2 regions of the Allobosea sp. RCC_152_1 genome follow, and region 1 is predicted to be linked to the other one. Evidence: predicted binding sites of a transcription regulator. Region 1 holds the regulator's gene; the other holds the start of a gene.
What was found. Region 1 encodes PhoB, which activates phosphate uptake and scavenging genes when phosphate is short. Its sites were predicted from a motif close to TGTCATNNANCTGTCAT; they were not measured.

Region 1 (5,884 bases):
GACGACGTTGATCGCGGGCTTGCCCTTGGCGACGCAATTGGCCTGGCTCCAATCGCCGATCTGCTGCGGCCAGTTGGTCGAGCGGCTGGCGCCGACGCTCTTGCCGCAGAGGTCGTCGGGGCTCTTCACCGTGTCCTTGAACGGGGTGACCGTGTAGAACTGCGCGCCGGATTCGAGATAATCGACGAAGTCGACCTGCTCGCGCCGGGCCGGCAGATCGCTCATGCCGGCCAGCGCCATGTCGACGCGGCCGGTCTGGATCGAGGGCAACATCTGGGCGAAGGCCGTTTCCTGCCATTCGACCTTGAGGCCGAGTTCCTTGGCGATGGCCTCGCCCAGCTCGATGTCGAAGCCGATGAGCTGGTTGGTCGCCGGGTCCTTCGAGGTGATCGGCGGATAGTTCGGCTGGGTCCCGATCACGAGCTTGCCGGCGGTCTTGATCCGGTCCGGCACGGTCTGCGCCTGAGCGGCCAGCGTGGTCGCGGCGAGCAGCGCCGCCGTCAGTGTCAAACGAAGCATGTGGTCTCTCCCTCTTATGAACTCAAAGCATTGCGCGAAGAAGCGGGAACCGGTTTTTCGCTGAAGCCATGCGCAAAACGACAAGAATCCCGCCGGTCGTCATTTCAGGACGGCTGCGATGAAATCCCGGGTGCGGGCCTGGGTCGGTGCGACCAGGACCGTGTCGGGCGTGCCGCGCTCGACGATCTCGCCCTTGTCCATGAAGACGACGTCGTTCGCCACCTCGCGCGCGAAGCCGAGCTCATGGGTGACGACGATCATCGTCATGCCGCTGGCGGCGAGGTCGCGCATCACGTTCAGCACCTCGCCGACGAGCTCGGGATCGAGCGCCGAGGTCGGCTCGTCGAACAGCATCAGCTTGGGCTTCATCGCCAGCGCCCTGGCGATGGCGATGCGCTGCTGCTGCCCGCCCGAGAGCTCGCTCGGATAGGCGTCGCGCTTCTCGGCGAGGCCGACACGCTCCAGCAGCGCCATGGCATCCGCGACGATCTCCTTGCGCGGCCGCTTCAGCACGGTCAGCGGCCCCTCGATGATGTTCTGCAGCGCCGTCATGTGGTTGAACAGGTTGAAGCGCTGGAACACCATGCCGGTGACGAGGCGCTGGCGCGCGATCTCCGGGTCGGTCAGCTCGTGCAGCTCGTCGCCGACGCGGCGATAGCCGATCAGTTCGCCATCGACGCGGATCGCGCCCTGGTCGATCTTCTCGAGCTGGTTGATGCAGCGCAGCAGCGTGGACTTGCCCGAGCCAGACGGCCCGATGATGCACTGGACCATGCCGGGCTCGACCGAGAGCGAGACGTCGTTCAGCGCCTTCAGATCGCCGAAGAACTTGCTGACATTGGCGACGGTGACGATGGCGGTATCCGCATCCGCCTGGTTCTGCGCCGCGCTCATGCCGGCTCCTCCTCGATCTTGACGGTGCGTTTCGCCCGCCTCTCGCCGCGTCCCTTCGAGAAATGGCGCTCGAGGAAATACTGCCCGATCTGCAGCAGCGTCACCACGAGCAGATACCAGCCGGCGGCGACGATCAGCAATTCGATGACGCGGGCATTGGCGAAATAGATCGTCTGGGCGTTGCGCAGGATCTCGGCATACTGGATCACGCTCGCCACCGAGGTCAGCTTCACCATGCTGATCACCTCGTTGCCGACCGGCGGAATGATGACGCGCATCGCCTGCGGCAGCACGATGCGACGCAGCGCCGTCAGCCGCGTCATGCCGATCGCCTTGGCGGCTTCGGTCTGCCCGGTATCGACGGAGAGGATGCCGCCGCGCACCACCTCGGCGGTATAGGCGCCCTGGTTCATGCCGAGCCCGAGCAGCGTCGCCATGAACGGACCGATGATGTCGATGGTGCGCCAGGAGAACAGCCCGGGAATGCCGATGGTCGGGAAGACCAGCGCCAGGTTGAACCAGATCAGGAGCTGCAGCAGCAGCGGCGTGCCGCGGAAGAACCAGATGTAGAACAGCGCGACGCTGCGCAGCACCGGGTTCGGCGACATATACATGATCGCGAAGACGACCCCGAGCACGATGCCCAGCGTCATTGCGCAGACCGTCATGATCAGCGTGTTGCCGAGACCGGAGAGGATCGCGGGCGCGGTGAAGAACTGCCCGACCACCGGCCAGGCGATGTCGCCCTTGACGAAGGCGGCGACGATCCAGGCGAGGACAGCGATGATGAGCGCCGCCGCGACCCAACGCCCATAGAAACGACGCGGCACGATCCTGAGTCGCGCGATCGCGGCCAGATCGCGGCTGGCGACCGGCGAGGTGACGGCATGGCTCATCGACGGCGCTCCCGGACAGGCTTGCCGGCGGCTCTCGAAAGCGCCATCGACCGCGATGCCGTTGGTCCGCGGAAACCACCGCAGCACGGGCAGATTGTCAAATTCATGCGAGCCCCTCCTCCCCAAGCGTAAGAATGACCTCTTGACCCGGCAGCCAGCAAACGAAACGATCTCCGGTAGCCTAGTCCAAAACGGAATACCCATGGCCTTGCGGCCCCCGCCCTCCTCCACCGCCATGCGCGCCTTCGTCACCGTCGCGCGACTGGGCTCGACCGCCCGCGCCGCAGGCGTCGTCAACCTGACGCAGAGCGCGGTCTCCAAGCAGATCCTGTCGCTCGAGCACCATCTCGGCACCGTGCTGTTCGAGCGCAATCCGGTCGGCCTCAAGCTCACCGAGGCCGGCGCAATCTACCTGCCCTATGCCGAGGCCGCCCTGGAGCAGATGGAACGCGGTGCGATGCGCCTGGCCGAGCGCGTCGCCATCGCCCGGCCGATCCGGTTGCACATGGTCGCCATCGCCGGCGAGCGCTGGCTGATGGAGCGCTTCCCCGTCTTCGCCGAGGCCCATCCCGGCGTCGATGTCCAGTTCACCAACTATGTCAGCGAAAACGAGACGGAAGAGCCCGACATCGAGATCAACCACGGCACCCCGCCCTGGCCCGGCAAGGAGGCGCATTATCTGTTCGGCCGCGATGTCGCCCTCGTCGCCGCGCCCGAATTGCTGGAGCGCATGGGCGGTTTCCGCCGCGCCGCCGACATCCAGAAGATGACGCTGCTGCAGCATTACCAGATGCCGGCCTTCTGGGCCGAGTTCACCGAGGCGCATGGCCTGCGCGGCGCGGTGCCGGCCCATACCGTCCGATACGGCTATTACTCCGTCATCATCCGCGCCGCGGTCGCGGGGCTCGGCGTCGCGCTGGCGCCACGCTGCTATGTCGCCGAGGAACTGGCTTCGGGCGCATTGGTCAACCCGCTCGATATCGGCTTCACCAGCGTCACCGGCTGCTGGCTGACCCGCCGCCTGGACCAGCCCTCGCGCCCCGGCCTCGACGCCTTCATCGCCTGGCTGAGGACGGAGGCCGCGGCTTTCGACGCGGCGACGCGAGCAGCCTGAGCGCCCGCAACCTCCCGGCCGGCCATGCGTTGACATCGGCACAGGAGGAGGCCGCCATGATCACCATTCTTCCGGCTCCCGACCATGTTCTCGCCATCGCGTTCAGCGGCACCATCGAGCCGGCCGATATCGAGCGCGTCGCCGCCGATGTCGAAGACCGGCTGAGCCGGCACGAGAAGGTCGCGATCCTCGCCGATATCACCGCCTTCGACGACATGACCTTCGCCGCCGCCTGGAAGGACGCGCGCTACAGCTTCGGCAAGCTCTGGGAACTCAGGCGCTTCCCCAAGGAGGCGATCATCGTCGAGAAGGGCTGGCTCGATCGCGTCGCGCGGCTCTTCGCCCCGGTGGTCCCCTTCGTCGAGATCCGCACCTTCCCGCCGGCCGAGCGCGAAGCCGCGCTGGCCTGGGCCGCCGATATCGAGGGCGGCCCCGACACCTGAAGCACGGGCGCTGCGAGCCGGGGCTCGGCTCGCGTGTCAGCTCCGGCGGCGGTCAGCTTCTGGCGAACGTCTCGTCGAAGGCATAGCCCGCGCCGCGCACGGTCCGGAGCGGGTCCTTGGCGTCGGCAGGCGTGATCGCCTTGCGCAGGCGGCCGACATGCACGTCGACGGTGCGCTCGTCGATATAGACGTCCCGGCCCCAGACGGCGTCGAGGAGCTGGGCGCGGGAATAGACGCGGCCCGGTGCCTGCATCAGGAACTCGAGCAGGCGGAACTCGGTCGGCCCCAGATGCAGCTCGCTGCCGGCGCGGCGGACGCGCCGGGTGGTGCGGTCGAGCTCAAGGTCGCCCGCCTGCAGAAGACCGGCGACATGGCCGGGCTTCGCCCGGCGCAGCAGCGCCTGGATGCGCGCCGTCAGCTCCGGCAGGGAGAACGGCTTCACGACATAGTCGTCGGCGCCGGTCGCGAGCCCGCGCACCCGCTCGGTCTCCTCGCCGCGCGCCGTCAACATGATGATCGGCACCCGCTCGGTGTCGCGCCGCGAGCGCAGCCGGCGGCAGAGCTCGATGCCGGAAAGGCCCGGCAGCATCCAGTCCAGCAGCACCAGATCGGGCGTGTGGTCGCGCAGATGCAGTTCGGCGTCGTCCCCCCGCGCCACGCTGTCGACCTCGAAGCCCTCGGCTTCGAGGTTGTAGCGCAGCAGCAGGGTGAGAGGCTCTTCGTCCTCGACGATCAGGATGCGTGCCGCCATGATTCCTTAGCCTCAGCTACCCGTGATCGCCTCGACCTCGATATTGGTCGTGTCGAGCTTCGGCCGGTTCGCGTCGAGCGAGTCACCGGTGATGAGATAGTGGATCGTCTCGGCGATGTTGGTGGTGTGGTCGCCGATGCGCTCGATGTTCTTGGCGCAGAACAGGAGATGCGTGCAGAAGGTGATGTTGCGCGGATCTTCCATCATATAGGTCAGGAGCTCGCGGAACAGCGAGGTGTAGAGCGCGTCGATCTCGTCGTCGCGGCGCCAGACCTCGAGCGCCTTCTGCTCGTTGCCGGCGGCATAGGCGTCGAGCACGTCCTTGAGCTGCGCCTGAACGAGGCGGCTGATGTGCTCCAGCCCGACCACGGCGCGGTGCGGCGGCTGGAACTGCCCGGAGATGGCGACGGCGCGCTTGGCGATGTTCTTGGCGAGATCGCCGACACGCTCGACATCCGCCGCGATGCGGATGGCGGAGATCAGCTCGCGCAGATCGTTGGCCAGCGGCTGGCGCCGGGCGATGGTCAGCACCGCCTTCTCCTCGACCTCGCGCTGGAGATTGTCGAGGCGCTGATCGGCGGAGATGATCTTCTGGGCCAGCGTGGTGTCGCGGCGCACCAGCGCCACGGTCGCATCGCCGAGCATGCGCTCGGCCATCCCGCCCATTTCGGCGAGGCTGCGGCGAAGGCCTTCGAGATCGGCGTCGTAGGAGCGGACGATATGGTCGGTCATGGGGTTCCTCCTCCGTCGCCGCTCAGCCGAACCGGCCGGTGACGTAATCCTGCGTCTGCTTCTTCGCCGGGTTCATGAAGATCGTGTTGGTCGGCGCGAACTCGATGACCTCGCCGAGATACATGAAGGCCGTGTACTGCGAGATGCGCGCCGCCTGCTGCATGTTGTGCGTCACGATGGCGATGGTGAAGTCGCTCTTGAGCTGCTCCAGCAGGTCCTCGATCTTGCCGGTCGAGATCGGGTCGAGCGCCGAGGTCGGCTCGTCGAACAGGATCACTTCCGGCTTCTGCGCGATGGTGCGCGCGATGCACAGGCGCTGCTGCTGGCCGCCGGAGAGGCCCATGCCGGAGCTCTTCAGCTTGTCCTTGACCTCGTCCCAGAGCGCGGCGCGGCGCAGTGCGCCCTCGACGCGGTCGTCGAGCTCCGACTTCGGCGGCTTCTCGTAGAGGCGGATGCCGAAGGCGACGTTGTCGTAGATCGACATCGGGAACGGCGTCGGCTTCTGGAACACCATGCCGACGCGCGAGCGCAGCTC
Region 2 (5,884 bases), on a different contig from region 1:
CTGCGGCGACAAGCTGATGAAGGTCATCCTTGAGACCGGGGAATATCCCGATCTCGAAAAGGTCAGGACGGCGGCCGAGCTCGCCATCGCCTGGGGCGCGGACTTCATCAAGACATCGACCGGCAAGACCGCCCGTTCGGCGAGCATCCCCGCCGCGCGCGTCATGCTCAACGTCATCGCCATGGCCGGCCGGCCGGTCGGGCTGAAACCCTCCGGCGGCATCCGCACACTCGCCGACGCCAAAGGCTATCTCGACCTCGCCGATGCGATCATGGGGCCGGACTGGGCGACGCCGCGAACCTTCCGCTTCGGCGCGAGCGGCCTGCATGGCGCCTTGCTCGCGGCGATCGACGGCGCCGCGGCCGGTGAGGCCGCACCGGGGACTTACTGATGCGGCTGACGCAGGAGATCATCGCGGCCAAGCGCGACGGCCATGAAGTGCCCGATGCCGATATCCGCCAGATCATCGCCGGGCTGACCGACGGCTCGGTCAGCGAGGGGCAGGCGGCGGCCTTCGCCATGGCCGTGTTCTTCAACGACATGACCGAGAAGGAGCGCGTGGCGCTGACGCTCGCCATGCGCGATTCCGGCACGGTGCTGAACTGGGACGATCTGCCCGGCCCCGCCCTCGACAAGCACTCGACCGGCGGCGTCGGCGATACGGTGAGCCTGCCGCTGGCAGCCGCGGTCGCGGCCTGCGGCGGCTATGTCCCGATGATCTCCGGCCGCGGCCTCGGCCATACCGGCGGCACGCTCGACAAGCTCGACGCGGTGCCGGGCTATGTGACGCAGCCCGATCTCGCCCTGTTCCGCAAGGTGGTGCGCGAGGCCGGCTGCGCCATCATCGGCCAGACCGCCGATCTCGCCCCGGCCGACAAGCGCCTCTACGCCATCCGGGACGTCACCGCGACGGTGGAATCGCTGCCGCTGATCACGGCCTCGATTCTGTCGAAGAAACTCGCCGCTGGCCTGCACGGCCTCGCCATGGACGTGAAGTTCGGCTCCGGCGCCTTCCTGCCGGAACCCGCGAAGGCGCGCGCCCTGGCGCAGGCGCTCGTCGGCGTCGCCAACGACTCCGGCCTGCCGACCACAGCGTTGCTCACGGACATGGACGAGCCGCTCGCCAGCGCCGCCGGCAATGCGCTCGAGGTTGCCTATGCGCTCGACCATCTGACCGGTCGCCGGCGCGAGCCGCGCTTCCACGAGGTCACGGTCGCGCTCGGCGCCGAGATGCTGCTGCTCGGCCGTCTGGCGGCGAACCTCGACGAAGCGCGTGGCAGGATCGAGGATGCCTTCGCCTCGGGTGCCGCGGCCGAGCGCTTCGCCAGGATGGTGGTGGCGCTGGGCGGCCCTGCCGATCTGCTCGAAGCGCCGGCAAAGCATCTCGCCGCGGCGCCGGTCGTGAAGCCGGTCTTCGCCGAGACGGCCGGGATGGTCTCGGGCATCGATACCCGCGCCGTCGGCCTCGCGGTCGTGGCGCTGGGCGGCGGCCGGTTGCGGCCGCAGGACGGCATCGACCATGCGGTCGGCCTCACCGATATGGCCGGCATCGGCGCGACGCTCGGGCCGGACCGTCCGCTCGCCATCGTCCATGCGCGCGGCGAGGACGCTTTCCTTGCGGCAAGCGAGCGCTTGCGCAAGGCCTATCGGATCGGAGAGGGTGCGGCGCAGGGCGAGCTGGTCGCCGGACGGATCACGGAGAGAACACGGGCATGAGTTTGCTTCTGGCCATGACGGGCTGGCATGTCGAGGACTGGCGGGCGCGCTTCCAGGCGCTGCTGCCGGAGATGCCGATCGTGGTGCCGGGCGAGCCCTTCGACCGCCGCGCCGTGCATTATGTTGCGAGTTGGAAGCATCCGGCCGGCAGCCTGACCGGCCTGCCGAACCTCGCGGCGATCTTCTCGCTCGGTGCCGGCGTCGATTTCCTCTTCGCCGACGACAAATTGCCGGAAGTGCCGATCGCACGCGTGGTCGACCCCGACCTGACGACGCGGATGAGCGAATATGTCGTGCTGCATTGCCTGATGTATCTGCGCCAGCAGCATCGCTACATGCGCCAGCAGCAGGCGAAGCTCTGGGAAGACGACCGCAACCAGCCGGCGGCCCGTTCCGTCCGTGTCGGCATCATGGGGCTCGGCGAACTCGGCCTCGATGCTGTGGCCAAGCTCAAGATCATCGGCTTCGACGTGGCCGGCTGGAGCCGCTCGCCGAAGAGCGTCGAAGGGCTGCAGACCTTCTCCGGCGAGGATGGCATGAAGGATTTCCTGGCGCGGACCGACATCCTCGTCAGCCTGGTGCCGCTGACGCCCGAGACGCGCGGCATCCTCAACGCCGGGCTTTTTGCGGGGCTCGCGCAGGACGGCCGGCTCGGCGGGCCCTTCCTGATCAATCCGGGCCGCGGCGGCCTTCAGGTTGCCGATGACATCATCGCCGCGCTCGATGCCGGCACGCTCAAGGGTGCGACGCTCGACGTGTTCGAGACCGAGCCGCTGCCGGTGGAGTCGCCGCTGTGGAGCCATCCGGGCGTGACCGTCACCCCGCATAACGCGGCGATGTCCGAGCCGGAGGCGATCGCCACGCTGGTCGCGGCGCAGATCAGGCGGCTGGAGGCGGGCGAGCCGCTGCTGCATGCCGTCGATCCGGCCCGGGGCTACTGAGCACTGGCCCGAAAAGTCGAATCCGGTTTTCGGAAGCGGCCGATGCCGTAGCGCCATCTGGCGCCTTCACCGAACCGTCACCCCGTTGTTGTCGGGGTGCCATCCGGGCGCGCGAAGCCGGCTGGTCCTTTTCAGCCCGGAGAATTTCATGCGCTCGTCGCTCGCCATTATCCTGCTTCTGTCGTCCACCATGCTCGCCGGAGCGCAGGAGTCTCCGAAGGAATTTCCCGCGAAGCTTCTGAGCCAGGCGCTGCTGCCGGCCGAGACGATCATCCCCGCCCCCGCCGATGCGCCGGCCGATCTCAAGGTTTCCGGCAAGTTCGTCACGCCGGGCAAGCGCGTCGAGGCCGTCAGCACGGTGATGGGCACCTCGGGCGGGCGCCCGACGGGGCTCTCGACCCCCTTCGCCGGCCAGCCGGTCCAGGGCTTCTCCGGCATCCGTTCGCTGGGCAACAACGAGTTCCTCGTGCTGACCGATAACGGCTTCGGCGCCAAGGTGAACTCGCCCGACGCGATGCTGTTCTTTCATCGCCTGAAGGCCGATTTCGGCAAGGGCGCGCTCGAACGTGTCTCGACCACCTTCCTGCACGATCCCGACAAGAAGGTCCCCTTCCGCATCGTCCATGAGGGCACCGAGAAGCGCTACCTGACCGGCGCCGATTTCGATCCGGAATCGATCCAGCCGATCGGTGGCAAATACTGGATCGGCGAGGAGTTCGGCCCCTATCTCATCCGCGTCGACGCCAATGGCAAGGTCGAGGCCGTGTTCGAGACGCTGGTCGACGGCAAGCCGGCCCGCTCGCCCGATCACTACGCCGTCACCACCCCGGCCGCGCCGAACCTGCCGGTCGAGTTCAATGTCCGCCGCTCGAAGGGCTTCGAGGGCATGGCCCAGTCGCCGGATGGCCGCTTCCTCTACCCGCTGCTCGAAGGCCCGCTCTGGAACGCGGAAACCAAGGGCAACGAGGAAGTCGACGGCAAGGAAGTCCTCCGCATCCTCGAATTCGACGTCCAGAACGAGAAGTGGACCGGCCGTTCCTGGTTCTTCCCGCTCGAAGCCAAGGGTCTCGCCATTGGCGACTTCAACATGATCGATGCCACGACGGGCCTGATCATCGAGCGCGACAACGGCGAGGGCACCGCCGACAAGGCCTGCGCGCCGGGAAGCCGCGGCCCGGACTGCTTCCACGACATCGCCAAGCACAAGCGGATCGTCAAGATCGAGATGACCGACGCCAATGTCGGCAAGCCCGTGCGCCGTATCGGCTATATCGACCTGATGAAGATCGCCGATCCCGACGGCAAGGCGAAGCAGGGCACGAAGGGCGGTGTCTTCACCTTCCCGTTCTTCACCATCGAGAACGTCGACGTGGTCGACCGGGCGAATGGCGTGATCGTCGTCGGCAACGACAACAACCTGCCCTTCTCCTCCTCGCGCGACCCGAAGAAGGCCGACGACAACGAACTCGTCCTGCTGTCGGTGAAGGATCTGCTCGACGCGAAGTGAGATCGTGCCTGCGCCGGCACCGCAGTGCGCGGGGTCGGCGCGGTCGTTCCTCGTCTGTTCTTGAAATATTGCCGGCTCGGCGTATAATAAATCGACCAAGCGCCTCGTGCGCGAGGCGTAGTGGTTGGATGATCTTCACCGATGGAGGTGATCATGTTGACCGCGAATACGAACATCAGACGGTCGCAGGACTGGCTAAACCTGATCCTTGCCGCGCTGCTGTTCTTCTCACCCTGGTTCATGGGCTTTGTCGGCGACTTCATGCCGACGCGCAATGCCTGGATCGTCGCCGTGGTGCTCGCCCTGGTCGCGGTCGCCGCGCTCACGGCCTTCGCCGAGTGGGAGGAATGGCTGAACCTGGCACTCGGGCTCTGGCTGGTGGCCTCGCCCTGGATGCTCGGCTTCACCGGCAATCCCGCCGCCTTCCGGACCCATATCGTCCTCGGTTTGCTGACCGCGGCGGTTTCGGCCTGGGCGGTCTGGGATTACCATCACGAGCCGCACGCAACGGCCTGAGGAGCTTCGCGCTCTTCCTGGCGGAACTGGCCCCCGCGCGGTCTAATTCCGCAGCGCGCCGGGGCCGGCTACCGCCGCCGGCGGGCATTTGCCCGAGATGATCATGCCCAGCACCTCGTCCTGGGTGACGTCCGCCGTGCGGGCCGTCCCGACGACCTTGCCGTTCTTCATCACCGTGACGCGGTCGGCGAGGTCGAAGACATCGTGCAGATCGTGGCTGATCAGGAAGATGCCGATGCCCTGTTTCTTGAGCTGCAGGATCAGCTCGGCCACTTGCTTCGTCTCGGCCGGGCCGAGCGCGGCGGTGGGCTCGTCCATGATCAGCACACGGGCGTTGAAATAGATCGCGCGGGCAATCGCGACCGATTGGCGCTGGCCGCCGGAAAGCGCCTTCACCGGCTCCTTGAAGCGCCGGAAATGCGGGTTGAGCCGGCCCATCACCTTGCGGGTCTCGGATTCCATCGTCGCGTCGTCGAGCGTGCCCCAGCCGGTCAGCAATTCCCGGCCGAGGAAGATATTGGCGGCGGCATCGACATTGTCGGCGAGCGCCAGCGTCTGGTAGATCGTCTCGATGCCGTGGCGCTTGGCGTCGCGCGGGCTCGCGACCGTCACCTCCTCGCCATTCACCCGGATCGTGCCGGCATCGGCCCGGTAGGCACCGGACAGGATCTTGATCAGCGTCGACTTGCCGGCGCCGTTATGGCCGAGCAGCCCGACGACCTCGCCCGGCATCAGGTCGATGCTGGCGCCGTCGACCGCCTTGATCCCGCCGAAGGCGATCGAGACGTCGCGCATCTCGATGAGAGGGATGCCCTGGCCAGGATGGGTGTCGGCGAGATCGGCCGGCTCTGCGATGCTCATCGGCGCCTCCTCACCCCAAACGCTTGCGATAGAGCCCGTCGAGCCAGACCGCGATGACCAGGACGATGCCGACGACGATGTTCTGCAAGGGCGCGTCGACGCCGATCAGCACCATGCCTGATTGCAGCGACTGCATCACCAGCGCGCCGAGCATCGCGCCCACGATGGTGCCGACGCCGCCGGCGAGCGAGGTGCCGCCGATCACCGCCGCGGCGATGACATAGAGTTCGTCGAGCGAGCCGGCGGCATTTGTCGCGGCGTTCAGCCGGGCCGTGGAAATGCAGGCGGAGATGCCGACCAGCGCGCCCATCAGGCCGAAGACCAGCATCAGCACCTTGCGGGT

Region 2: AB6806_RS16195 (esterase-like activity of phytase family protein) is a predicted target of PhoB. The motif match lies at 2,722-2,738, and genes of this name have one in related genera.

What each region holds. Positions count from the first base shown of each region.
Region 1 covers NZ_JBFUPU010000002.1:740,310-746,193, forward strand. The annotation lists gene AB6806_RS09950 (ABC transporter substrate-binding protein) at 1-519, opposite strand, end outside; gene AB6806_RS09955 (amino acid ABC transporter ATP-binding protein) at 619-1,413, opposite strand; gene AB6806_RS09960 (amino acid ABC transporter permease) at 1,410-2,309, opposite strand; gene AB6806_RS09965 (LysR substrate-binding domain-containing protein) at 2,512-3,423, shown strand; gene AB6806_RS09970 (SpoIIAA family protein) at 3,480-3,866, shown strand; gene phoB (phosphate regulon transcriptional regulator PhoB) at 3,919-4,617, opposite strand; gene phoU (phosphate signaling complex protein PhoU) at 4,630-5,349, opposite strand; gene pstB (phosphate ABC transporter ATP-binding protein PstB) at 5,372-5,884, opposite strand, start outside.
Region 2 covers NZ_JBFUPU010000004.1:312,189-318,072, reverse strand. The annotation lists gene deoC (deoxyribose-phosphate aldolase) at 1-391, shown strand, start outside; gene deoA (thymidine phosphorylase) at 391-1,716, shown strand; gene AB6806_RS16200 (2-hydroxyacid dehydrogenase) at 1,713-2,657, shown strand; gene AB6806_RS16195 (esterase-like activity of phytase family protein) at 2,806-4,164, shown strand; gene AB6806_RS16190 (SPW repeat protein) at 4,318-4,680, shown strand; gene AB6806_RS16185 (ATP-binding cassette domain-containing protein) at 4,723-5,541, opposite strand; gene AB6806_RS16180 (sugar ABC transporter permease) at 5,552-5,884, opposite strand, start outside.